DNA from 3 places in the Paraburkholderia sp. Ac-20347 genome. Region 2 is predicted to be linked to each of the others. Evidence: riboswitches for the same ligand, from Rfam matches in the RefSeq annotation. Region 2 holds a riboswitch; each other region holds the start of a gene.
The links. A riboswitch is a leader RNA that binds a small molecule or an ion and turns the genes downstream of it on or off. The one in region 2 is predicted to bind cobalamin.

Region 1 (8,287 bases), on a different contig from region 2:
CCCGTTGAACGGAACGATGCGAAACGCGACGTCGGCTTCGCGCTGCGCCAGATTGAACAGGCGCGTGCCCGTCAGCACCTCGATTTCCACCAGCGGATAGTCGCGCGAATAGTCCGCCAGCACGGGCGGCAGCACATACGCGCCGAACCAGTCGGCCGACGACACCTTGAGCGTCCCCTCCAGCTTCTGCTGCTCGCCGGTCAGCCGCCGCTCCATCGTCAACGCGCTCTCCTCCATCTGCTCGGCGAGCGGCAGGATGCCCGTGCCCTCGGCGGTCAGCACGAAGCCGTCTGCCGTGCGCTGAAACAGCACCTGCCCCATCGATTCCTCGAGCGCGCGCAACCGCCGCCCGATGGTCGGATGACTGAGATTCAGCGCGCGAGCGGCAGCGCCGAGCGTGCCTGTGCGCGCAATCGCGAGAAATATCCTGACGTCGCTCCACTCCATCGCCATGAACCCACAAAAATGAACGGAAGTTGTTCATTTTATTGGATTGTCGAACATAAATGAATTTGCGAGACTGCGTTCCGTCGCGTGTTGTCACGCCCGAACCATCCGGCACAACGGAGTCCGTCATGTCGCAGATCCCCTCATCCACCGTGTACGTCAGCTATACGGGCACGCCGAACGACCGATTCGACCGGCGTTATTACGTCGAACATCACCTGCCGCTCGTCATGGCGGCCTGGCAACGCTACGGCCTCGAGCATGTCGCGGCTTTCTTTCCCGCGCAGACCGAGGCGCTCGAAGGCGGCGGCACGCTCGTGATCTGCGAATGCCGTTTTCGCGACGAGGCGGATATTGATGCCGCGTTCGGCGCCCCGGAAACGGCGGAGGTCATGGCGGACGTCACGGCCTTTACCGATCTCGCGCCCACACGCGCACGTGTCGTCCCGCTCTGACCAGGCACGCACGTTTTCGCATCCCTCGCGCGCCATCGCGCCACCTCACCTCAACGGCAGGAGTTTGACCTTGGCCTTCTGGAACAACACCGCCGCGCGCACCGTGCGCCGCGGTCATCTGTGGATTCCGGGCAACCGTATCGAACGACACGGCGAGACCTACCAATGCGGTCCGCTGTTCGTCGAATGGGAAGCGCCGGAGCGGGTCACGCGCCCCTGGCCAATCGTGCTGCTGCACGGCGGCGGCTTTCAGGGCACCGAATGGTTCGATACGCCGGATGGCCGGCCCGGCTGGGCGCAGCGCCTCGTCGAAGCCGGTTATGCCGTGCTCGTCGCCGACCGTCCGGGGCAGGGGCGCTCCCCCTTCCACGTCGAGACGATGGGGCCGATGGGGCCGCCGTTCTCCTACGAGCACGGCCGCCATATCTACTTCCCGCACGAATACGAAGGCATGCACACGCAATGGCCGTTCGAGCGCGACGACGAAGCCGCGATGGACGCATTCATCGCCGGCTATGGTCCGCTTCCCGCCGATCTCGCCGTCTCCGAGGACATGGAAGCCGATCGCATCGCGAAGCTGCTGGACCGCATCGGCCCGGCGATTCTGCTGACGCACTCGGCGTCCGGGCCAGTCGGCTGGCTCGTGGCCGATCGCCGTCCCGGTCTCGTGAAAGCGATCGTCGCCGTCGAGCCGATGGGGCCGCCTTTCGCGGAGATCCCCAATATCGGCACATTGACGTGGGGACTCGCCGCAGCGCCGCTGAACTGGGCGCCGAGCGTCGCCTCGCCGGAAGCGCTGCGTGCGGCGGCGCCCGGCGCGCACACGCTGCCTGCGCTCGCCGGTTTGCCGATCGTCGCCGTGACGGCCGAGGCCTCCGCCTTCGCCGCCGCCAGTCATCCCGCCATCGAACAGCTCAAGGCGGCGGGCAGCGCGGCCGAAGTGCTGCATCTTCCCGACCACGGCGTATTCGGCAACGGCCACGGGCTGATCTACGAGAAGAACTCCGACGCGGCGCTCGCGCCGGTGCTGAACTGGCTCATCGAACACACGGAAGGACCGTCGGACGCTGCTGAATGAACCGGGACCGCCCGTCTGCGAAGGCATTCACATGGAGAAGCATCAAATGGATATCGGCATGATTGGCCTCGGTGCGATGGGCACTGAAATCGCCCGCAATCTGGTTGCGGCCGGGCACCGCGTTATCGCGTGGAATCGTTCGGGCGGCCATATCGACGGCGTACGCAGGGTCGAGACGCCCGCACAGGCGTTGCAAGCCGACATGGCCCTGACGATGCTCGCCGACGACGACGCCATCCGTGACGTCCTGCTCGATACGCAGTCGCTGCATGAGGCGCGCGCCGGCCTTGTGCATGTGGTGGCGTCGACCATCTCGGTGGCGTTCGCGCACGAGCTGGTGGCGCTGCATCGCGCAGCCAACGTCGCCTATGTGGCGGCGCCCGTGCTCGGCCGTCCGGACGTCGCCGCGCGGGGCGAACTCAACGTGCTCGCCGCCGGCGCGCCCACTGCGCTGGAGAAAGTCAGGCCGGCGCTGGAAGTCATCGGCAAGCAGATCTGGCACATGGGCGACGCGCCGCCCACGGCCTACGCCGCCAAAATCGCCTGCAACATGATGATCACCATGGCGATCGAAGCCATGGCCGAAGCGGTCGCGCTCACCGAAACGAACGGACTCGCGCGAGAACGCTTCTTCGAGTTGATCCTCGGCACGCTGTTCGACAGCCGGCCTTACCGGACCTATTCGGCCAACATCATTCGCAACGAGTATCGGCCGGGCTTCAAGGCCTCGCTCGGCTTGAAGGACCTTCGCCTCGCCACCGAAGCGGCGGCGCAGGCCGGCCGCTCGCTGCCGATGCTCGCCGCCGTCCATGGGCGGATGGCCGAAGCCGTGCAGGCGGGCATGGGCGATCGGGACTGGTCGGCGATGGCGGCGTTGACCGTCGAGCCACGCGGACGCGGATAACTCAACCCGCGCCACACGTCGTCCCGCTACCGCATCACCGCCGCCCACAACAGCGAACTGCCGGACGCCAGCATCAACCCGTCGACGAGCCATCGGAACGTCGACGGTTTCATTCGGATAACCAGGCTTCTCGCGAAGAACGATCCCGACATCAACGCCGCGCCGACGATCAGCCCTTTGCTCCACACGCTCAGCGGCAGCGCGCCGAACGTCTTGAACGCCACGATCTTGGTCGCGTAAACGGCCAGCGATCCGGCGGCCTCCGTGGCGAGAAACGCCCCGCGTTCGAGTCCATAGGACGTGAACACCGGCACGGTGATCGGCCCCGTCGAGACGACGATGCCCGTGAGAAATCCCACCGGACCGCCGATCAGCGCCAGTTGCCAGAGTTGGATCTTCACCGCGCGACGCGCGAGCCAGCGACGCGTTGGGATCATCGCGATAAAGAACACGCCGAGCGCGACGTCGACGAAATGCGCGGGCAGCGCCAGCAGCGTATGCACGCCGAGCGCCGCGCCCGGCACGGCCGTTGAGCAATACGCGCCGAACGCCTTCCAGTCGATCTCGTTTCGCCAGGCGCACACCCTGCCGAGGTTGCCCATGACGGCGCCGATCGCCATGATCGGCACGGCCTGTTGCGGCCCGAAAAAGAAGACGAGCAGCGGCATGAGCATCATCGACGAACCGGTGCCGATGATGCCGCTGAGCGTTCCCGCCATCACGCCGACGATCAGAACCAGCAGATATCCCGTCATGGCTGACGATCCGTCCGGTATGACGACGTCAACGCTGTTGACACGGAAAACAAGTTGAAGCGCATGCGCCCCTCGATGAATGAAGACTGACAGGAATAGGCGGAAATTCGTGGGCTGGATCGCCACAATTATGACAATCGTAGGTTCGGCGGCAGCATATATCAAATGAGTTAATATCGCCGCAGATGAGAATTAAAGTCACATCATGACGCGAGCCAGAAACACGCCGGGGAGCGGCGAAAAGCTTCCGCCGCTCAATGCGCTTCGCTATTTCGAGGCCGTCGCGCAGCATGGCAGTCTGACCGCGGCGGCGGCGAGCCTGCACGTCACGCACTGGGCGGTCGGCAAGCAGATCCGTCTGCTGGAGGACTGGTTCGGCGTGCCGCTGTTCGAGCGCCGCGCGCGCGGCGTGGTCCTGACCGACGAAGGCGCCGCGCTGCTCGGCGACGTGAGCAGCACGTTCGAGCGGCTCGCCAGCGCCGCCAGCCGCTTGCGCCGCCATGACGTGCCGGTCCGCGTGTCGGGCATCGTGCGCGTGAACGTGCAGCCCAGCTTTGCACTCGGATGGCTACTGCCGCGTCTGGAAGATTTCCACGGCCGCTATCCCGAGATCGATCTGCGGCTCTCCACGACTTCGCGCAAATTGCGCTATATCGGCCAGGCATTCGATATCGGCGTGCGCTCCGGACCGGAACACGGCGACGGCGTCATCACGCGTACGCTGATGGCCGACGTGCGGCTGCCCGCATGCAGCCCGGCGCTTCTGCATCGGCATCCGATTCGCGAAGCGGCGGACCTGCGTCACCACACCTTGCTGCATTCGAGCACCACACGGTCTGCATGGTCGAACTGGCTGCGCGAAGCGGGCGCGGCGGATCTGCAGCCGCATCGCGAGATCGAACTCGACCACACCTATCTGCAGCTTGCGAGCGCGATCGAAGGCCTCGGCGTCGCGCTCGCGTCGCTGCCGCTGATCGCGCGGGACATCGCCGCCGGGCGGCTGGTCTGCCCGATTGCCGCGCCGGCATGGCGCGCGCCCGACTACACGCTGGTGATCAACGCCGAACGCGCGCGCGACGAAGCCGTCGTGGCCTTCGGGCAATGGATGATCGATCTCGCCGGGCGCGAGGCTTGACGTCGCCGGTTCAATCGGCAAGCCGCAAGCAATAAGCAACAGGCCGCCGAAAGAAAGATTGCGCGCCGCTTTCAATGCATGCGCAACGGAAAGGCCGTCGAATGCCTCGCCGTTAAATCAGCGCTTTTTTCCCGCGAGCAATTGACGTCCCGCCTATCCGCCCTTTACGCTTGCGCGCTGATGGTTCCCGGCGACGGGATCAAAAGGGAACGCAGTGACGACGCCTTGCGTCGAGTCTGCGGCTGCCCCCGCAACTGTGAGCGGCGAGTTCGCGCCATATAGCGCCACTGGGAAACCGGGAAGGCCGGCACGCGAATCCTGACCCGCAAGCCAGGAGACCTGCCATCGACCGAGGTCCATGCAGCCGCAACGGGCGGGGTGTCCCAATGCGCAAACCACCGCTTCGCGCGGTGTGCCGTTGCAGGACAGCCCCGACCTCAGGATCTGTCACATGTCCATCGCTCTCGAAACGGCCGCTGCGCCGGGAGCCCTTCGCCGCCGCGTCGCCGGCATTTACGCCGTGCTCGCGGTATTCAATATCGGCGCATGGATCTGGGCGTTCATCGCTTTTCACGCGCATCCGCTGCTGCTCGGCACCGGCCTGCTCGCCTATGGTTTCGGCTTGCGTCACGCCGTCGACGCCGACCATATCGCCGCCATCGACAACGTCACCCGCAAGCTGATGCAGGACGGTCAGCGCCCGGTTTCCGTGGGCTTCTTTTTCGCGCTCGGTCACTCGGCCGTCGTGCTGCTCGTGGCGATTGCCGTCGCGGCGACAGCGGCCGCGCTCGAAAGCCGCTTCGAGGCGTGGAAAGATATCGGCGGCGTCATTTCGACGAGCGTCTCCGCGCTGTTTCTGTTTCTGATCGCCGCGATGAACATCGTCATTCTGCGCGGCGTGTGGCGCGCGTTCGGCAAGGTCCGGCGCGGCGAACGCTACGACCACGACGATCTCGATCTGCTGCTGAACAGCCGCGGTCTGCTTTCGCGCCTGTTCCGCCCGCTGTTTCGCCTCGTGTCGCGACCGCTGTGGATGCTGCCGCTCGGCTTTCTGTTCGGACTCGGCTTCGACACCGCGACCGAAGTAAGCCTGCTGGGCATTTCCGCGAGCCAGGCGGCGCAAGGCGTGTCGATGGGCGTGGTGCTCGTGTTTCCGGTGCTGTTCGCGGCGGGCATGTCGCTCGTCGATACGACCGACGGCATCCTGATGCTCGGCGCCTACGACTGGGCTTTCGTGCGCCCCATCCGCAAGCTCTATTACAACCTCACGATCACGCTCGTTTCCGTCGCGGTCGCGGTGCTCATCGGCGGGATTGAAACGCTCGGTCTGCTCGCCGATCAATTCGACCTCAAGGGCGGCTTCTGGAATGTGATCGGCAGCCTCAACGACAACTTCAACAACCTCGGCTTCATCATCATCGGCGTGTTTATTTTTGCGTGGGTGGTGTCGTTCCTCATCTATCGCCTGAAACGCTACGACGAACTGCCGGCGCTGCAATCCGATCGTTGAACGCGCAATCACGCGACATCGCAAGACACGTTCGGCGACCTCGCCCGCGCACGCAAACGGGCGAGGACGTCGTGAATCAAGCGCGCCGCTGACGCAGATAACCCACCGCCGCGAGCGCCACGCAACATCCCAGCGTGGCGATCACTTCGCCGCGATGATCCTCGCTGAGCACCATCACCACGAAGGCGCCGCAGATCAGCGCAACGACCAGCACGCCGAGAAACGGGTGCAGCCACATCCGCACCTTCAACGGCCCGGCGGACACGAGTTGCTGACGCAGACGCAACTGGCTCACAGCAATCACGAGATACACCAGCAGCGCGATCGCGCCGGTCGTCGACAGCAAGGCGTCGAAGACGTATTTCGGCGCGAGATAATTCGCACCGCACGCCACGAACGCCACGAGACTCGACGCCATCACGGCGCGCGCCGGCACGCCGCTCGCGGTCGTGCGCGTGACGAAGCGCGGCGCCTGCTCGCGGCGGCCGAGCGAATACATCATGCGCGAAGCCGTATACAGCGCCGAGTTCAGACAGCTGCCGACCGCGACCATAATAAGGCCATCGGTAATCAGTCGTGCGTAGGGAATATGGAAGCTGCGCAGCACGGCCTGATACGCGCCGAGACCCGTCAGATCGGCGTCGTTCCACGGCACCGTGCAGATGATGACGAGCACCGAGCCGATATAGAACAGCGAAATCCGCCAGACCACCGAGGTAATCGCGCGGCCAATTTCTCGCGCGGGATTTTCCGATTCCGCCGCGGCGATCGTGACCACTTCGGTGCCGAGGAACGTGAACATCGTCGTCAGCAAGGCACCGACGATCGGCGCCATGCCGCGCGGCATGAATCCGCCGTGACCGGTCAGCGTGTGCCACGGCGTGAGGTGGACGGACGGCATCAGCCCCGAGATCGCCGCAATCCCGCAGCCGATAAACAGCAGAATGCCGGCCACCTTGATGATCGCGAACCAGAACTCCAGTTCGCCGTAATTCTTGACGCTCGCGAGGTTCGCGACCGTGAGCGCCGCTGTCACCAGCACCGAGATCTGCCAGACCGGCACGTCGGGCACCCAGCCGTTGAGAATGTGCGCGGCGGCCGTCGCTTCGAGCGGCACCACCAGCACCCAGAACCACCAGTACATCCAGCCGATCGTGAAGCCGGCCCATGAGCCGATCGCCTTGTCGGCATAGGTGGAGAACGAGCCGGAATCGGGTATCGCGCAGGCCATCTCGCCGAGCATGCGCATCACCGTCACGACCAGCAGGCTGCCGAACACATAGGCGAGCACGGCGGCGGGCCCGGCTTCCGCAATCGCGTGGCCCGAACCGACGAACAGCCCCGCGCCGATGCTGCCGCCGATCGACAGCATCACCACGTGCCGCTGCTTGAGCCCGTCGGAAAGCCGATGCGAGCCAGGACTCGCGCCAGCGCTACGGCCCGGTTCCGCGTAACCAGCTGGCGCGGCATCGATCAAACCGGCTTGCCTTTCAATCTGTCGCATCTGTCTTCCTCCGTGTTTTTGTCGGGGACATCGTCGGCCAATCGCCTTTGATCGCCTTCATCATCCCGAGCCAATAACGCCGGATATAGAACCGTTCCGACCGTCCCTATAACGGTCGCGACAGCGCGTTCCCGCCTGCGGCTTGCGCTCGCCGCCTTGCCTGGCCTGCCTTGCCCTCCTCTTCCGCCGTCTGAGCCAAGGGAAAACCCTCGGCCGATTCCGGCGTCGCCCGCCCCGTCTTCGATGCGCAATCGCAGAGCGTAAACCCTTATTCTGGTTCAGTCTTATTCAAACCTATACTCCGTCTACAATTTGTATACAGCAATGTTGGACGACAGAATACCGAGTCCAACCGACGGTCTGGAAGACGCCGTCGCGCTGTACGGCCCCGAGGGGCAGCGCATGCATCCGGTGCGCGATCACCCGAAGGTGCAGTGGGTTTCAAAAGCGATATTGGAATTAGCAATGCAAACCGTTACCTCGCTCCCCGCGGACGACA
Region 2 (8,287 bases):
GAGGAAACGCAGCATGACGCGCGCGCGGCGGATCGGCGGCGTGTCGCGCCAGGCCGGGAACGCGGCTTTCGCGCTCGCCACGGCGGCGTCGACGTCGGCGACTTCGCCCAGCACCAGACGGCGCGCGGCGGCGCCCGTCGCCGGATTGAAGACGGATTGCGTGCGGTCGCCCGCGCCGCGCTCGCGCTTGCCGCCGATGTAGTTGACTACGTCCGCGGAATCGGTAAAGGGCTGCATGTCATCTCCTCGAAGTGGGGTATCGATTGAGCATCGGTTGATCGTCACTGTGACGGCCAGTGTACGGAGGCGGCAGGCGTCTGCACAGCCACGCAGGCTGAATTGATTGTTTTCCAGCGTGAACAATCGCCATGCGCAGCGCTGAAAGATGCGCGGGCGCGGTGCTATCATCGGCGCATCTTTGAGGATTCGGGGCGGGAGTCATTTCGTGGATACGCAGAACGTCGAAGCGCTCTGGACCCATTTGCACTGGCTGAACGTGCTGGCGGCGCAGGGCAGTTATACGGCGGCCGCCGCGCGGCTCGGCGTGAGCAAGGCCGCGATGAGCCAGCGGATCGCCGAACTGGAACGCGTGGCGGGCGTCGCGCTGGTGCAGCGCACCACGCGCAGCGTGCGCTTCACGGAAGCGGGGCGGCGGCTCGTGGAAGACACGCGCGCGCAGTTCGAGCGCATCGCCACGAGTTTCGCGAGCGTGCGCGAAATGGCCGACGTGGCGCGCGGCACGGTGCGCGTGACCGCGCCCGTGGCCTTCGCGCGTCAGCAACTGGTGCCGCGTCTCGCGCAGTTCGCGCGCGCGAATCCCGAGGTGCGCGTGCAGCTCGAATTGTCCGACCGGCTTACGTCGATCGCGAGCGAGGGTTTCGATCTCGCGATCCGCCACAGCGCGCAGGTGCCGGAAACGCATGTGGCGTTCAAGCTCTGCGACACGCGTTCGGTGATCGTTGCCACGCGCGCGTATCTGAAGCAGCGCGGCACGCCGCAAACGCCCGCCGATCTCGCGCAGCACGACTGTCTCTACTATCCGCGCACGCTCGGGTCGGGCGCGTGGTCGTTCGAGAAAGCCGGACGGCGCGCCGAGCAGTCGCGCGTGAACGTGACCGTGAACGGGCCGGTGTCGGCCAATAACAGCGAGGCGCTGCGCGACGCCGCGCTCGAAAATCTGGGCATCGCGCTGCTGCCCGATTTCAGCGCGCAGGCCGCGCTGCAGGCGGGCAAGCTCGTCGTGCTGCTGCCGGCGTGGCGGCCGGTCGGGGCGTTCGCGTCGCAGTTGCACGTGGTGCGGCCCTATGGCGCGCATGTGCCGCGCGCGGTGACGCTGTTCGCCGATTTTCTGCGCCAGACCTTCAAGCAGGGCTTTCCGCTCGAATGAGCGACGCGGGCGGCGCGGCGCATCTGACGTTTTTTCGCATCGCCCGGCGCGCCGGAGGTTGACGCGCCGAACGCGCCGCCTTTACGCTCGCGCGCTGATGGTTCCCGGTGACGGGATCAAAAGGGAACGCAGTGACGGCGCGCGCGCCGGGAGTCTGCGGCTGTCCCCGCAACTGTGAGCGGCGAGTCCATGTCAGCGAGGGCCACTGGGAAACCGGGAAGGCCGGCATCGGGCGACGACCCGCGAGCCAGGAGACCTGCCATCGACCGAGGTCCAAGCAGCCGCAAAGGGCGGGGTGTCCCGATGCGCGCGCGCCGCCCGCGCGGCCGCCCGTTGCAAGGACAGTTCGACCTCAGGATCTGTCTGCTCATGAAGTATCGTCAATTCGCTCTCACCGCCCTCGCGTCCGCCGTGGCGGTCTGCGCCTGGCAAAGCGCCTATGCGCAAACGTCGCCGCAAAGTACCGAAGAAAGTGCTGAACAAAGCGCTGAACCCACTCAAACCGACGCCACGTTGCCGAACATTCTCGTCGTCGGCGACACGCAGCATCTGCCGCAATCGTTCGATCAGCGTTACGCCAGCACGCAGGTGCTCACGCGCGCCGATCTCGACCGGCTCGACCCCATCGACCCGAGCATCACGCAGGCGCTCGCCACGCTGCCCGGCGTGAGCGTTTCGCAGAACGGCGGCCCCGGCACGACGGCGTCGGTCAGCATTCGCGGCTCGGCGGGCAATCAGGTGGCCGTGTTCATCGACGGCATTCGCGTGGGTTCGGCGACCACGGGCACAGCCGCGTGGGCCGATCTGCCGACCTCGGCGTTCGATCGCGTGGAGGTGATATCCGGTCCGGCGGCGGCGTCGTTCGGCGCGGATGCCGTGGGCGGCGTCGTGCAGCTGTTTACGCGCCACGCCTCGAATCAGCCGAACCAGACCACGGTGTCGTTCGGCGGCGGCTCGAACAAGACCTTCGACACGCAGCTGCGCACCTCGGGCACCGTGCCGTCGAGCGGGCCGCTCGCGGCGCTCGGCGGGCTCACGTATTCGCTCGGTCTGCACGACTACAACACGGCGGGTATCGACGCGACCAAGCCGTGGGCCTACGGTCACGAGGACGGGCGCAATTCGTATCACGCGCAGGACGTGGACGCGCGTCTTGGCTACGCGCGCGACAACTGGTCGATCTCGACCTTCGCGCTCTATCACCGCTCGGATCTCTCGTACGACAGCGCGGGCTATGCCGATCGCCAGCGCGATCACCAGCTCACGACCGGCGTGGCGTTTCATCTCGACATCACGCCGACCACGCAGTTCGACCAGTCGTTCGGCTATGCGTACGACCGCCAGTTCCTCTACGCGAACGACCCGGGCATTCCGACCGACGAGATCGATTCGACGCGCCTGAGCACGTCGACGTCGATCACGCATCAGGAAACGGGTCACACGCTGTTCGGTCACGCGCTCTCGGGCGAGACCAAGCTCGCTTACGACTTCACGCGCGAGCAGGCGTATCTGCCCGTCGATGTGCCGGACGGCCTGCCCGCGCGCAACGATTCCGCCGTCTCGCTGCATCAGTCGGTGACGCTCGGCGACTGGACGCTGTTCCTCGCCGGACGCCACGAAATCGTGCAGGGGCAAAGCGTGAACACGGGCAACGCGGCGCTCGCGTGGGCGATCACGCCGGTGTACACCGCGCGCGTGTCGTACGGCAACGCGTTCCGTCTGCCGACCTTCAACGACCTCTACTATCCGGGCTACGCGAATCCGAACCTGCAACCGGAGCGCAGCGACACGGTGGAAGTGGCGCTCGACGCGACGACGTCGATCGGCACCTTCACGGCCGCGCTCTACGACACGCGCGTGCGCGACCTCATCACCTACGACTCGCAGACCTTCCTGCCCGTGAACGTGGGCCGCGCGCATATTCAGGGCCTCGATCTCTCGTACAAGGGCACGCTCGGGCCGAACACGCCGGTCAGCGTCGCGGTGGGGTTGCTCAATCCGCAGGACGTGAGCGATCAGACCTGGTTGAACCGGCGTCCGCGTCAGACTGTGAATCTGAGCGTCGATCACACGTGGGACGAGTTTCATCTGCACGCGCTGAGCACGGGCATTTCGCTGCTCTACGGTGGCTCGACCTTCGACGACCAGTACAACACCACGTATCTGCCCTCGTACACGACGGTCAATCTGCGCGCCACGTACAAGATCAATGCGCATCTCGCGCTGTCGGCCACGCTCTCGAACCTGTTCAATCGCGACTACTCGACCGCATACGGCTACAACTCGCTGGGCCGCACGGCGTTCGGCAAGATCACGTACACGTTCTGAGCGCGTTCGAACAGCGGTTCGTTAGCAATCGTTGAGCGGAGTTGAGCGGAAATTCTCGCGGCGGCGCGCGGTTTTGTACCGCAATGTATCTGCGCCGCCGCGGGAAAAACTCGCTTGCAATAAAGGGGGACGACGGAAACAAGCCAGATACGTCCAGCGGTTCAAATATCTCCAACGCAAGGTTGAACACAGACAACAGTGCGCCGACCGACTCACTCACTCATCGACTGGAGATTGACCATGAACCTCGTTCGTACCCTCGTTGCCGCCGCCGTCGTCGCCGTTCCCGCGCTCTCGTTCGCTGCCCAGCCGGCCGAGCAGGGCCTCACCCGCGCCCAGGTGCGTGCGGAACTGGTCCAGCTTCAGCAAGCCGGCTATCGCCAGTCGAGCGACAACAACCAGTACCCGGTTCACCTCCAGGCCGCGCTGGCGCGCATCGCCGCGAGCCAGGACGTCGCGCACGTCAACGCGCCTTCGCATGACGCCGATGCCAACGCCGTGCAGACCTCGTTCGGCGGCGTGACGAGCGGCAGCTCGGCTTCGGGCGCGCACGTGAAGCCTGCGCATGCAACGCTGCACGACTTCTCCGGCGCGCAGGCGGATCAGGTCGGCCTCGAACCGATCTACGCCCATTCGTAATGCGCCGGCCGCCGCGAGGCGCGTGCTTGAAACAAGCCTGAATCACGCTTGAATCGTGCTTGACTCATGCTTGTAATCACGCGCGCCGTCGCCCGGCGTTCTTCCGACCATTCCTCTCTTTTCCACATTCATTCCACGGAGTCAGACGATGCTTCGTCTTCTTCGCAAGTCCCTCGCGTTCGCCGGCCTGCTGGGCGGGCTCTTCGCCTTGCCCGCCGCGCATGCCGCTCAACCGGCGGCTCAAGCTGCTTCATCCGCCGATCTGCAAGGCAAGAACGTCGTGCTCGTGCACGGCGCATTCGCCGACGGTTCGAGCTGGGACAAAGTGATCCCGCTGCTCGAAGCGCGCGGGCTGCATGTGGTGGCGGTGCAGAATCCGCTCAGCTCACTCGCCGACGACGCGGCCGCAACGAAGCGCGTGATCGATCAGCAGACCGGGCCGGTGGTGCTGGTCGGTCATTCGTGGGCGGGCGTGGTGATCAGCGAAGCAGGTAACGACGACAAGGTGAAGGCGCTCGTCTACGTGGCCGCGTTCGCACCCGACGACGGCCAGTCGATCAGCGACATCACGAAGGGACTGCCGCCGCCCGTGTGGGCGAACGCGCTGCGCAAGGATTCGGCGGGCTATCTGACGCTCTCGACCGAAGCCGTGCTCGACGACTTCGCACAGGACTTGCCGCTCGCGCAGCGCCGCCTGATTGCGGCCACGCAGGCGCCGTGGTTCTCGGGCTGTATCGACCAGAAGGTGGATCAGGCCGCGTGGCGCGGCCGTCCGTCGTACTTCGTGATTCCCTCGCACGACCGCATGATCGACCCGCAATTGCAGGCGAAGATGGCCGCGCATATCGGCGCGACGGTGACGCACGTGAACGCGAGCCACGTGGCGATGGTGGGTCAGCCGCAGCAGGTGGCCGACGTGATTATCGAGGCGGCGCGCAAGGCGCAGTGAGCGCCGCCTGAATTTCGCACGAGGCAGCACGAGGCGGCACGATGGATCCGGAAATCGAATCCATCGTGCGCGCTATCGTTGTCGCCTTACTCGGACGCTTCCAGCTTGTCGATCGCGATGCCGAGTTCGCCGGCCATGCGCTCGACGAGCTGCTGCAGGCGCGCGACTTCATCGGCGAGACGCTGATGATCGGCGCGCAACGCCTCGAAATCCTCGGAGGAAACGCTGCCTTCCGCCACGCTGTCGCGCTCGCTCGCATAGGACGTGGGCACGCTCAGACTGACTTCGCCGCACAGCAGATGCATCCAGCGGCTCTCGCGCTCGCCGGGCGCGCGCGGCAGCTTGACGACGAGCGGCGGTTCGCGTTCGGCCAGTTCGCTGAGAAACGCTTCCACCGACGACACATCGGCGAAACCATGCAGACGCGCGGAGTTCAGCCGCAGTTCGGCGGCCGTCTGCGCGCCGCGCAGCAGCAGCACCGTCAGCAGCGCGCCGGCCTGCGTGGGCACGCCGAGCACGCGGTTCAGGTTGTGCTCGAAGCGCGGCACGCGGCTGCTGCTGCCTTCGAACACGAGGCTCAGGTGCTTGAGGTCTTCGATGGCGCTGAGCACCTCGGCTTCGCTCACGTTCATCACGGGCGCGCGCGCCGTCTTCTGGTTGCAGCCCGAGGTGAGCGAGTTCAGCGAGAGCGGATAGGTGTCGGGCACCGTATGCTGCTTCTCGACCAGCACGCCGACGATGCGCGCTTCGAGCGGCGTGAGCGCGCGCAACGCGCGCGGCGAGGAACCTTCGGCGGGAGAATTCATAGGCGGGTCAGGCAAGAGTTTTGCACGGGATTCGATCATACCCGCCCTGAGCCGCTTGCCGGAACCCTGGCGCGTGCTAGCGCGCCGCCCGCGCGAGCGCGTGCTCCTCGAAACCGGCCAGCACGTTGACCACGTTCACGCCGATTTCTTCGACCGCATAGCCGCCTTCCATCACGAACAGCGTCGGCAGACCGAGCCCGGCGATACGCGCGCCGATCCGCGAAAAGTCCGCTGATTTCAGCTTGAAACGCGAGATCGGATCGCCCTCGAAGGTGTCGACGCCCAGCGAGACGACGAGCGCGTCGGGGCCGAAGCCTGCGATGCGCGCGCCCGCGTGATCGAGCGCCTGCGCGTAGCGGCTCCAATCCGTCCCCCACGGCAGCGGATAGTTCAGATTGAAACCCTCGCCCGCGCCGCGCCCGGTTTCATCCGCGTGACCGAGCAGATAGGGATAGTCGAGCAGCGGGTCGGCGTGCAGCGAAGCGAATAGCACGTCGTCGCGATCGTAGAAGATCGACTGCGTGCCGTTGCCGTGGTGATAGTCGATGTCGAGAATCGCCACGCGCCGTGCGCCCTGCGCGAGCCAGTGCGCGGCGGCGAGCGCCGCGTTGTTGAGGTAGCAGTAGCCACCCATCACGTCGCGCCCCGCGTGATGGCCGGGCGGCCGGCACAGCGCGAACGCGGCCTGCGCGCCGTCGTGCACGCGCTGCGCGCCCGTGAGCGCGAGATTCGCCGATTCCTCGACCGCGTCCCAGGTGCCCGCCGTGATCGGCGCGCCCGCGTCCATCGCATAGAAGCCGAGCTTGCCGTCGATGCTGTGCGGAGCGCGGTCGCGGCGCAGACCGCGCGCGGGCCAGATGGTCGGCAGCGCATCGTGCGTGCGGCCCAGCGCGGTCCATTCTCCCCACGCGCCGTGCAGAAAGTCGAGATATGCATCGCTGTGCACGCGGCGCAGCGCTTCGATGCCGAACGCATCCGGCGCGATCGTCTCGTCGAAACCGGCTTCGGCCAGCCGCGCGCGCACGATATCGACGCGCTTCGGCATTTCGAAACAGGGTTTGAGTTCGCCGTCGATCAGTTCGCTACGGCCGTGATGCAGGCGATGGCGCTCGCCGAGGATGGTCAGCATGCAGGTCTCCCGTCGTGAATGTGTCGCGAACGTGAGGCGCAGGTGAAGCGCACAAGCAGCGCAGATGCAGCGCACACGTTCGGTGCATGCAGCGACTATGGCCGCACGCCGATTTTCTTTCCAAGAAGAAATATCCGATTCACAAGCAAGCCCGCGGCTATGCAGGCGCGAGAACTGCATAAGAAAAAGCTATTCACTAGCAAAGAATTTCGTTCTTTTCCGCGCAATATTGGCGGTCGAAAGTGCGTCATCACAACGCACTTTCGTGCGTCTACGTCACGCACTTTCCTTTCGCAGGAGCCGCCGATGAGCCAATCCGATACCGTCGCTCGCCTCGAGCAGAGCACGATCCAGCCCATACCCGACGCCGAGCGTCATGGCCGCGCGAGCGACCTGTTCACGATCTGGTTCGGCTCGAACATCATGTTGCTGACCATCGTCACGGGCGCGCTCGCCGTGACCGTATTCAAGCAGCCGTTCTGGTGGGGCGTGCTCGGCATCGTGATCGGCACGCTGGTGGGCGCCGTATTCATGGCGCTGCATTCGGCGCAAGGTCCGCAACTCGGCGTCCCGCAGATGGTGCAGACGCGCGGCCAGTTCGGCTCGCTCGGCTCGCTGCTGGTGGTCGGCCTCGTCGTGGTGATGTATCTGGGCTTCTTCGCGTCGAACCTCGTGCTGGGCGGTCAGGCGCTGCACAGCCTCACCACGCACGTGAGCGTGAACGACGGCGTGCTCGTGGTGGGCGCGCTCAGTCTCGTGGCGACCATCTTCGGCTACAACCTGATCCACGCCTACACGCGCCTGATGACCTGGTGCTCGGGCGCGGTGCTACTGCTCGCGTTCATCTGGATCGTGGGCGTGCACGGCCTGCCCGCCGACTTCTTCGCGCGCAACACGGCGAACGCCACGGGCTTTCTCGGCACGATCTCGATCGCGGCGCTCTGGCAGATTGCCTACGCGCCGTATGTCTCCGACTACTCGCGCTACATGCCGCGCGCAACCGGCGCTCGCGTGGCGTTCTGGTCGAGCTACTGGGGCTGCTCGCTCGG
Region 3 (7,568 bases), on a different contig from region 2:
ATCGGGATTCGACGGATCGGTGCTCAGCAGATCGCGCTTGACGATCTGATAGAACGCGAGCGTCCACGACGCGCGTCCGCCCCACAACTGCTGCTTGACGCCCGCTTCCCATTGTTCGCCGTTGGCGAGCGAGAAGTTGCTGCTCGACTTCGAGAGCGTGACGAGCGAGCCCACGCCCTCGGCGCCCGTGGTGTATTGCGCGTAGACCGAGAGATCCGGCGTGAGCGAGAACACGAGGCCGGTGCGCCAGCCCGTGTGTGCGAAGGTGCGATCGAACGACGACGCGGGACCGCTGACCGTCGCGAAGGTATCGCGGTGATAGTCGATATGGTCGTAGCGCAGGCCCGCGACCCACGCGAGGCGATCGGTCAGCTCAAGGCGGTTTTCGGCGTACACGGACGCCTGGCGCGTGCTGGTGCGATATTGCGGCACGGTCGGATCGGGGCTCGCAAACACGCCCGGATCGAAGCCGTATTGCGGCACGATCGACGAACCGTCATAGGGCGAATTGCTGGTGTCGAGAAACGAAATCTGATTGAAATCCGCGCCGACGACGAGGCGGTCCTGGCGGCCGAGCAGATGGCCGTCGAAGGTCGCGTCGAGCGTATCGCCGACCTGCCGTTCGTGATGAAGGATTTCGAGGTAATCGCTGCGCTGCACGTTGCCGTCGCCCATCAGTGTGTAGCTTTCGCTGTCGCGCCAGTGGCGGTTCGTGACCAGATAGTAGAGCTGGTTGCGCACGGTGATGCCGGGCGCGGCGCGCCATTGCGTGTTCAGGCGCGTCCACTGGTCGAAGTACGCGATCGACGCATTGCCGACGTTGTAATTCTGGCGTTCGAGCGCGGGATCGAGCTGACCGTCCGTCACCGGCACGCCGAAATAACGCGCGGGCATTTGCCGGCCGTAGTCGTAATCGAGCGTGAACGAGAGACGCGGATTCACGTCCAGACGCAGCGCGCCGCCGAGCGCGGTCGTGTGCGATTCGCCGCGCGGCAGCCAGCCGTTGTTGCGGTCGTCGGCGAGATAGAAGCGGTAGGAAAGCATCGGGCCGAGCGCGCCGGTCGTGTCGAGCGCCACGCGTTTCTCGCCATAGGTGCCCGCGCCGAGCTGGATCGTCGTCGCGTAGTCGCGTTGCGGCGCTTTCGGCACGACGTTGATGACGCCGCCGATGCCGCCTTCGCCGTAGAGCACGGTGGCCGGGCCGCGCAGCACTTCGATGCGTTCCGCCGACCACGTGTCGAACGGGAACGACACGGTGCCCGCGCCCGCGTACATGCGCAGGCCGTCGTAAAGCGTGGTCACCGATTCGGGGCCGCTGAAGCCGCGCACGGAGACCGAGGTGCCGCCGTTGCCGGGCGCGGCGTCGGTGGCGAAACCGGCGGCGCGCGTGACGGCCTGGGTCACGTTGTTGTCGCCGCGCGCGCTCAGTTGCGCGCTGCCGATGGCGTCGACGCTCGCGGGCGTGTCGAGGCTGGAGAGGCCGAGGCGGCTGCCGGTGCTGAGCGGCGTGGTGAGGTCCGGCTTGCCGGACGACGCAGCTTGCGACGACGCGGCGTTCACGCGCACGGCGGGCAAGGTCGATGACGAAGCGGTTGACGACTCGGTTGACGACGCGGCATCGACGGCCGAAGCGCTGTCGCCTTCTGCGAAAACGTGAGCGGCGTGAGCGAGGCAGGAGCAGGCGAAGGCGCCGTGCACGGCGAAGCGCCGGGCGCTCGAAAGCGGTGTGGATACGTCCATTCTTATACGGTGTGCGTTGTTGTTATGCGAGGCATGCGGGGCGCGCGGCGTGCGAGCGCGTACGCAGGCCCGCGTCGAGGCGATCGACGCGAAAGCGAAAAGCGGGCAGCGAAACGGAGTGCGGCGCAGCGACGAACGCCTAGCGGACCAACGTCAAGCCGACGCCGACGCGCGAATGAACGTTCGAGACGAGGAACGGGCGGCGAGCGAACGCGCGCCGCGAGGTGTCCGGTGCAGACATGCTGATTTCTCCAGGGGTTTCGCGCCCCGAAAATGCGATTGATGTGCGCCGATGCCCAGGTCTGACTTTCGGCGCGAAGGCCGATCACAGTGGCGCGACCGCGCTGGATTTGCACCAGCTTCCGGACATGGCGACAGAATTGTAAGGCACGCGGCCCGCCCGGTGGCCTGATTCCTTCGTTGCCGGTTCTATTGAGAATGTTATAACATAACATTTATTCGGGCCAGCGCCCCGATCCCCACACTCGTCGAAGGAGTCATCCGATGGATTCACGCTTGCCGGTCACCGTGCTGTCCGGTTTTCTGGGCGCGGGCAAGACCACGCTGCTCAACCACATCCTGAACAACCGCGAAGGACGGCGCGTCGCGGTCATCGTCAACGATATGAGCGAGGTGAACATCGACGCCGCGCTCGTGCGCAACGGCGGCGCGGAACTCTCGCGCACCGACGAAAAGCTCGTGGAAATGAGCAACGGCTGCATCTGCTGCACGCTGCGCGAGGATCTGCTGCTCGAAGTGAACCGGCTCGCACGCGAAGGGCGCTTCGATCAGCTCGTGATCGAATCGACGGGGATCTCGGAGCCGCTGCCGGTGGCCGAAACCTTCACGTTCGCGGACGAAAGCGGCCAGAGTCTTTCGGACGTCGCGCGCCTCGACACCATGGTGACGGTGGTCGATGCGTTCAATTTCATGCGCGATTACGGCTCGCAGGACAGCCTGCAGACGCGCGGCGAATCGCTCGGCGACGAGGACACGCGCACGGTCGTCGATCTGCTGATCGAGCAGGTCGAGTTCTGCGATGCGATCGTGCTCAACAAGGTCGATCTGATCGACGACGCGGGGCTCGAGCGGCTGACGGCGATCCTGCGGCGGCTCAATCCGCGTGCGCGCATCGAGGTCGCGCAGTTCGGCCGCGTGCCGCTCGATCGCGTGCTCGATACGCGTCTGTTCGATTTCGAGGAAGCGTCGAAAGCGCCGGGCTGGCTCGCGGAACTGCGCGGCGAGCACACGCCGGAAACCGAGGAATACGGCATCACGAGCTTCGTGTGGCGCGCGCGCAGACCGCTGCATCCGCAGCGTTTCTGGGCGTTGATCAACTCGGAATGGCCGGGCGTGGTGCGCTCGAAGGGCTTCTTCTGGCTCGCGAGCCGGCCGACGCACGCGGCGTCGTGGTCACAGGCGGGCGCGGTGTGCCGCCACGGCATGGCGGGGTTGTGGTGGGCCGCGGTGCCGAAGCATCGCTGGCCGACCGACGAAGAGTCGCTCGAATTCATCGAAGGCAACTGGGACGAGAAAGTGGGCGATGCGCGCCAGGAACTCGTGCTGATCGGCATGGAAATGGACGAAGCGGGCTTGCGCGCGCGCCTCGACGCCTGTCTGCTCACCGACGCCGAAATGGCCGAAGGGCCGCAGGCGTGGATCGCGTACCGCGATCCGTTCCCGGCGTGGGGCGACGCCGCCGATGAAGCGGACGCCGCCGACGCCGACGAGCTGCACGCGTAGCGCGCGCGTTTCGTTTAACTGTCCGATGCGTCCGTCGAGATCGTCACGCTTTCCCACGCGGCGATCTCCTTCTCGAACGCGGCGAGCTTGCCGCGCACGAGGCCGAGCGCATCGGTGCCCAGCAACAGATGCGCGGGCGGCGTCTCGGACTCGATCGCGACGAGCATCGCGCGCGCCGCCTTGCGCGGATCGCCGAGTTGCTTGCCGCTCTTTTCCTCGCGCGCCCGGCGGATCGGATCGAAGATCGCGTCGTAATCGGCGATCGAGCGCGGCGTGCGCTGCATCGAGCGGCCCGCCCAATCCGTGCGGAACGAACCCGGCGCGACCGCCGTGACCGCGATGCCGAGCGGCGCGACTTCCTTGCCGAGCGACTCGGAAATGCCTTCGAGCGCGAACTTGCTGCCGCAGTAGTATGTGATGCCCGGCATCGTGATGTGGCCGCCCATCGACGTGATGTTCAGGATGTGGCCGCGGCGACGCGCGCGCATGAAGGGCAGCACCGCCTTCATCATGGCGACCGCGCCGAATACGTTGACGTCGAATTGCCTGCGCATTTCATCGAGCGACGATTCTTCCATCACGCCCTCGTGGCCGTAACCGGCGTTGTTGACGAGCACGTCGATCGGGCCGACGCCCGATTCGATTTCTGCGACGACGGCGTCGATCGCGTCGAACTGCGTGACGTCGAGCACGCGCGCCACGGCCCGTGCGTGCAGTGCCTCGAACTCGCTCTGCGCCTGCGCGCTGCGCACCGTGCCGACGACGGTGTGACCCGCCGCGAGCGCCTCTTCCGCCAGGGCGCGACCGAACCCGCTGCTAACGCCCGTGATGAACAGAATTTTGCTGGATGCCATTTTCGTTTCTCCCGGTTTGTGACTGATGCATGCATACTAGTCTTGATACCGAGACCGGCTAAGGCCAAATTCACGAATATTCTTGCCTGAAACTATGAATGCCAAGCGCACCCCTTCCCGCCAGACCGAGCCGGTCGGCGCGGCCGAAAGCACGGAGGAAAGCACCGAGGAAAGCACGATCGCGTTGCTGCGCGCCCTCGCGCCCGACGAAGGCTACAACCTCACCGCGTTGCCGAGCGTGCGCGTCCTGCGCTCGAACCGGCCGCTTGCGCGCACGCCGGTGCTCTACGATCCGGGCATCGTGATCGTCTGCCAGGGCCGCAAACGCGGCTATTTCGGCGATCAACTTTATCTTTACGACGAGCGCCATTACCTCGCCGTGTCCGTGCCGGTGCCGTTCAATATGGAAACCGAGGCGAGCGAGGCGCGCCCGCTGCTCGCGCTGTATCTGCACCTCGACTTCACGCTGGCCGCCGAGCTGGCGATGCAGATCGACCGCGCGGGTCCGGCCGAACCGGTGCAGCCGCCGCAAAGCATGATGTCGACGCCGATGGACGACGCGATGCAATCCTCCGTGCTGCGGTTTCTCGAAGCGCTGAATCGTCCGCTCGAAGCCGCCGTGCTGGGGCCGAGTCTGCTGCGCGAGCTGTACTTCCGCGTGCTCACGGGCGCGCAAGGCAGCTCGATGCGCGAGGCGCTGTCGACGCGCGGGCAGTTCGGGCGCATCGGCAAATCGCTGCGGTTGATTCACGCCGGTTATGCGCAGGACCTCGACGTGACGCAACTGGCCGAGGAGGCGGGCATGAGCGTGCCGAGCTTCCACAGTCACTTCAAGGCCGTCACGCAGGTTTCGCCGATGCAGTACGTGAAGTCGACGCGGCTGCATCAGGCGCGTCTGCTGATGGTGCGTCAGGATCTGACTGCGGAGGCCGCGTGTCATGCGGTCGGTTATACGAGCGCGTCGCAGTTCAGTCGCGAATTCAAGCGTCTGTTTGGTTTGTCGCCGGCCGCGGAAACGAAGCGGATGCGCGAGAGTTTCTCGATTCCCGAAGCATTCGACGATGCGGTGTTCGTCTCGTCGCATTGAAGCCGACGCACGCAACGGCTTGAACGACGAATCGCCGGACCGGCACAACCGCACCGGTCCGGCGAATCGATTTACGAAGATTTAGCGCGAGAATTACGGCGCCGCGACCCCGAGCATCGTCGGCGTGTACGACGTGTAGAAGCTCGAACCGGCCCAGCTATGCGTCGGCTCGTTGTAGAGCGCCGCGCCTTGCGTCCAGTTCGCGCCGTTGTGCCAGTCGCCGCTGCCCGCATACTGCGCGACAGCCGGATACGGATAGACCGGGCGGCTCGCTGTGACCGCGTTCGACGAATCGGTCTGATACGTCATCACCGCGTTCGGCGCCGTGCCGTGCTCGGCCCAGGCCGTGATCTGCGAAACGAGGTCGATGTTCGGGAAGCCTTCGCCGCCGCCGCAATGACCCACGCCCGGCACCAGATACAGCCGCGCGAAATCGTTCACGGTCGATGCGCCCATCGTGTTCTGCATCGCTTCGTAATACTGGATCGTGAACAGCGGCGAGATATGCTGATCGGCCCAGCCGTGCCACAGAATCAGCTTGCCGCCCGCCTTGTTGAAGGCCGAGAGATCCGGATTCGTCGCGTCGTTCAGCGGGTGATTCGCCTGCAGATAGTTCGTGTAGAAACTCGCGTCCTTGTAGCCGAAGGTGTCGACGGTCGGCATCGTCGGCGAGCCGGTGAAGATCAGGTTGTACGCACCCGACACGATCATGTAGCTGAAGAGGCTCGTCACGGGCACGGGCGCGTCCGTCGAATTCGTGGTCGGCACTTCGACGCCCACCCAGTTTTCTTCCGAGCCAGGTTGTGGCGAACCGGACAGCATGCGCTCGCCCGTGGTGGCGTCGACGGGACCGCCGTAGATCTTGCTCGCGGTGCTCACTTCGGCGGCGGTCAGGCAGTTGCTGGTGCTGGTCGCGCCGCTCGCGCATTGAATCGATGCGGGGTCGAAGTTGCAGGTGCGCGGATCGGCGATCAAGCCGTCGGGCACGCCTGCCTGTCCGCCGCACGCGGCCACGACGGCCTTGTGCAGCACGAGCGCCTTGTCGGCATACAGGATGGCGTTGCCGGTGCTGTCGCCGGTCGTGCTTTGCGACTCCACGCTCCAGCCGTGATACAGCGAATTCTGGATCTGGAAGTGCGCCGCCGGTGCGCCCGCGACGATGCCGTTGTAGTCGGTCGGATAACGTTGCGCGGCCATCAGCGCTTCGCGTCCGCCGTCCGAGCAGCCGATGAAGTACGCGTACTTCTGCGCCTGGCCGTAGTAGGCCTTGATCAGCTTTTCAGCGGTGAGCGTGGTGATGTGCTGGCCGCGATAAGCGAAGTCGGCGCGTTGCTGAGCGTTCTGCGTCCACGTCGTGCTGTTGCCCGAGTGGCCCATGTCGGTCGCCGCCGTCACGAAGCCGCCTTCCTGCACGAGCGGGCAGGTATAGCTGAAGCTGAACGAGCTTTGCTGCGTGGGATCGCTGAGCGTGCCGCAGAGCCCGCCGCAACCCAGTTGCGCGAAACGCTGCGTCCAGCTGCTGACCGGCAACGCGACTTCGAAGCTGTTCGACGGCGCGAGCGTGCCCTTCACGGTGCAGAAGTTGACCTGCGCGCCGTTGATGGTGGCGGTCGTCACGGCAGCCGAGGTGATGGTGCTGCCCGAGCCGCCAATATCGGTGATATCGACTGCGGTGAGCTTGGCGCAATCGGTGATCGGCGCGACGACCGCCAACGGCGCGTTGGCCGTGGCCGTCGAGCCGGTATCGACGTTGCCGCCGCTGCCGCACGCGGCGAGCACGGCCGCGCCGAAGCCGATCGCGATGAGCGTGAGCCAGGACGCGACGCGTGTGCGTGCCTGGTGAAAAGGTTGGAGCAGGCGCTGCCGGTGTCGTGCTCTCATGTTTCGTCTCCTGGTGTTGTCGTCGTTGAATAGCCGGTGTTTGTCTGTTCGTTCTGGAGGCGCAGTCGGGTTCGTTCTATCGATTAGCAATCCTGCTTAAATCGTCTGGAGAGATCGTGTGGCGATGCGCGATGGCGTACGACGTTGCGTCGTGCATGGCGCCTTCGTAAAGCGCGACGGCGCGCGGGATTCGCTGATGGGGCGAACGATAGCGAGAAGCGATGCCCGCAAAAAAGGGTGGGTAAACCATAGAGACTTGCGCC

Region 1: another riboswitch for cobalamin. It lies ahead of G3N97_RS01460 (HoxN/HupN/NixA family nickel/cobalt transporter); the one in region 2 lies ahead of G3N97_RS03705 (TonB-dependent receptor).
Region 3: another riboswitch for cobalamin. It lies ahead of G3N97_RS33680 (TonB-dependent receptor); the one in region 2 lies ahead of G3N97_RS03705 (TonB-dependent receptor).

Annotation. Positions count from the first base shown of each region.
Region 1 is NZ_JAAGPN010000003.1:68,917-77,203, forward strand. It holds gene G3N97_RS01430 (LysR family transcriptional regulator) at 1-447, opposite strand, end outside; gene G3N97_RS01435 (EthD family reductase) at 576-902, shown strand; gene G3N97_RS01440 (alpha/beta fold hydrolase) at 973-1,980, shown strand; gene G3N97_RS01445 (NAD(P)-dependent oxidoreductase) at 2,027-2,884, shown strand; gene G3N97_RS01450 (sulfite exporter TauE/SafE family protein) at 2,911-3,639, opposite strand; gene G3N97_RS01455 (LysR substrate-binding domain-containing protein) at 3,845-4,774, shown strand; cobalamin riboswitch at 4,939-5,136, shown strand; gene G3N97_RS01460 (HoxN/HupN/NixA family nickel/cobalt transporter) at 5,226-6,284, shown strand; gene G3N97_RS01465 (amino acid permease) at 6,361-7,788, opposite strand; gene G3N97_RS01470 (FAD-binding oxidoreductase) at 8,254-8,287, shown strand, end outside.
Region 2 is NZ_JAAGPN010000011.1:6,675-14,961, forward strand. It holds gene G3N97_RS03695 (CoA-acylating methylmalonate-semialdehyde dehydrogenase) at 1-237, opposite strand, end outside; gene G3N97_RS03700 (LysR family transcriptional regulator) at 446-1,387, shown strand; cobalamin riboswitch at 1,469-1,666, shown strand; gene G3N97_RS03705 (TonB-dependent receptor) at 1,757-3,715, shown strand; gene G3N97_RS03710 (DUF4148 domain-containing protein) at 3,956-4,354, shown strand; gene G3N97_RS03715 (alpha/beta hydrolase) at 4,503-5,303, shown strand; gene G3N97_RS03720 (YceH family protein) at 5,390-6,109, opposite strand; gene G3N97_RS03725 (histone deacetylase family protein) at 6,186-7,238, opposite strand; gene G3N97_RS03730 (cytosine permease) at 7,545-8,287, shown strand, end outside.
Region 3 is NZ_JAAGPN010000312.1:47-7,614, reverse strand. It holds gene G3N97_RS33680 (TonB-dependent receptor) at 1-1,740, opposite strand, end outside; adenosylcobalamin (AdoCbl) riboswitch at 1,983-2,130, opposite strand; gene zigA (zinc metallochaperone GTPase ZigA) at 2,245-3,483, shown strand; gene G3N97_RS33670 (oxidoreductase) at 3,498-4,337, opposite strand; gene G3N97_RS33665 (AraC family transcriptional regulator) at 4,420-5,424, shown strand; gene G3N97_RS33660 (tannase/feruloyl esterase family alpha/beta hydrolase) at 5,518-7,305, opposite strand; partial or broken gene G3N97_RS33655 (hypothetical protein) at 7,382-7,568, opposite strand, start outside.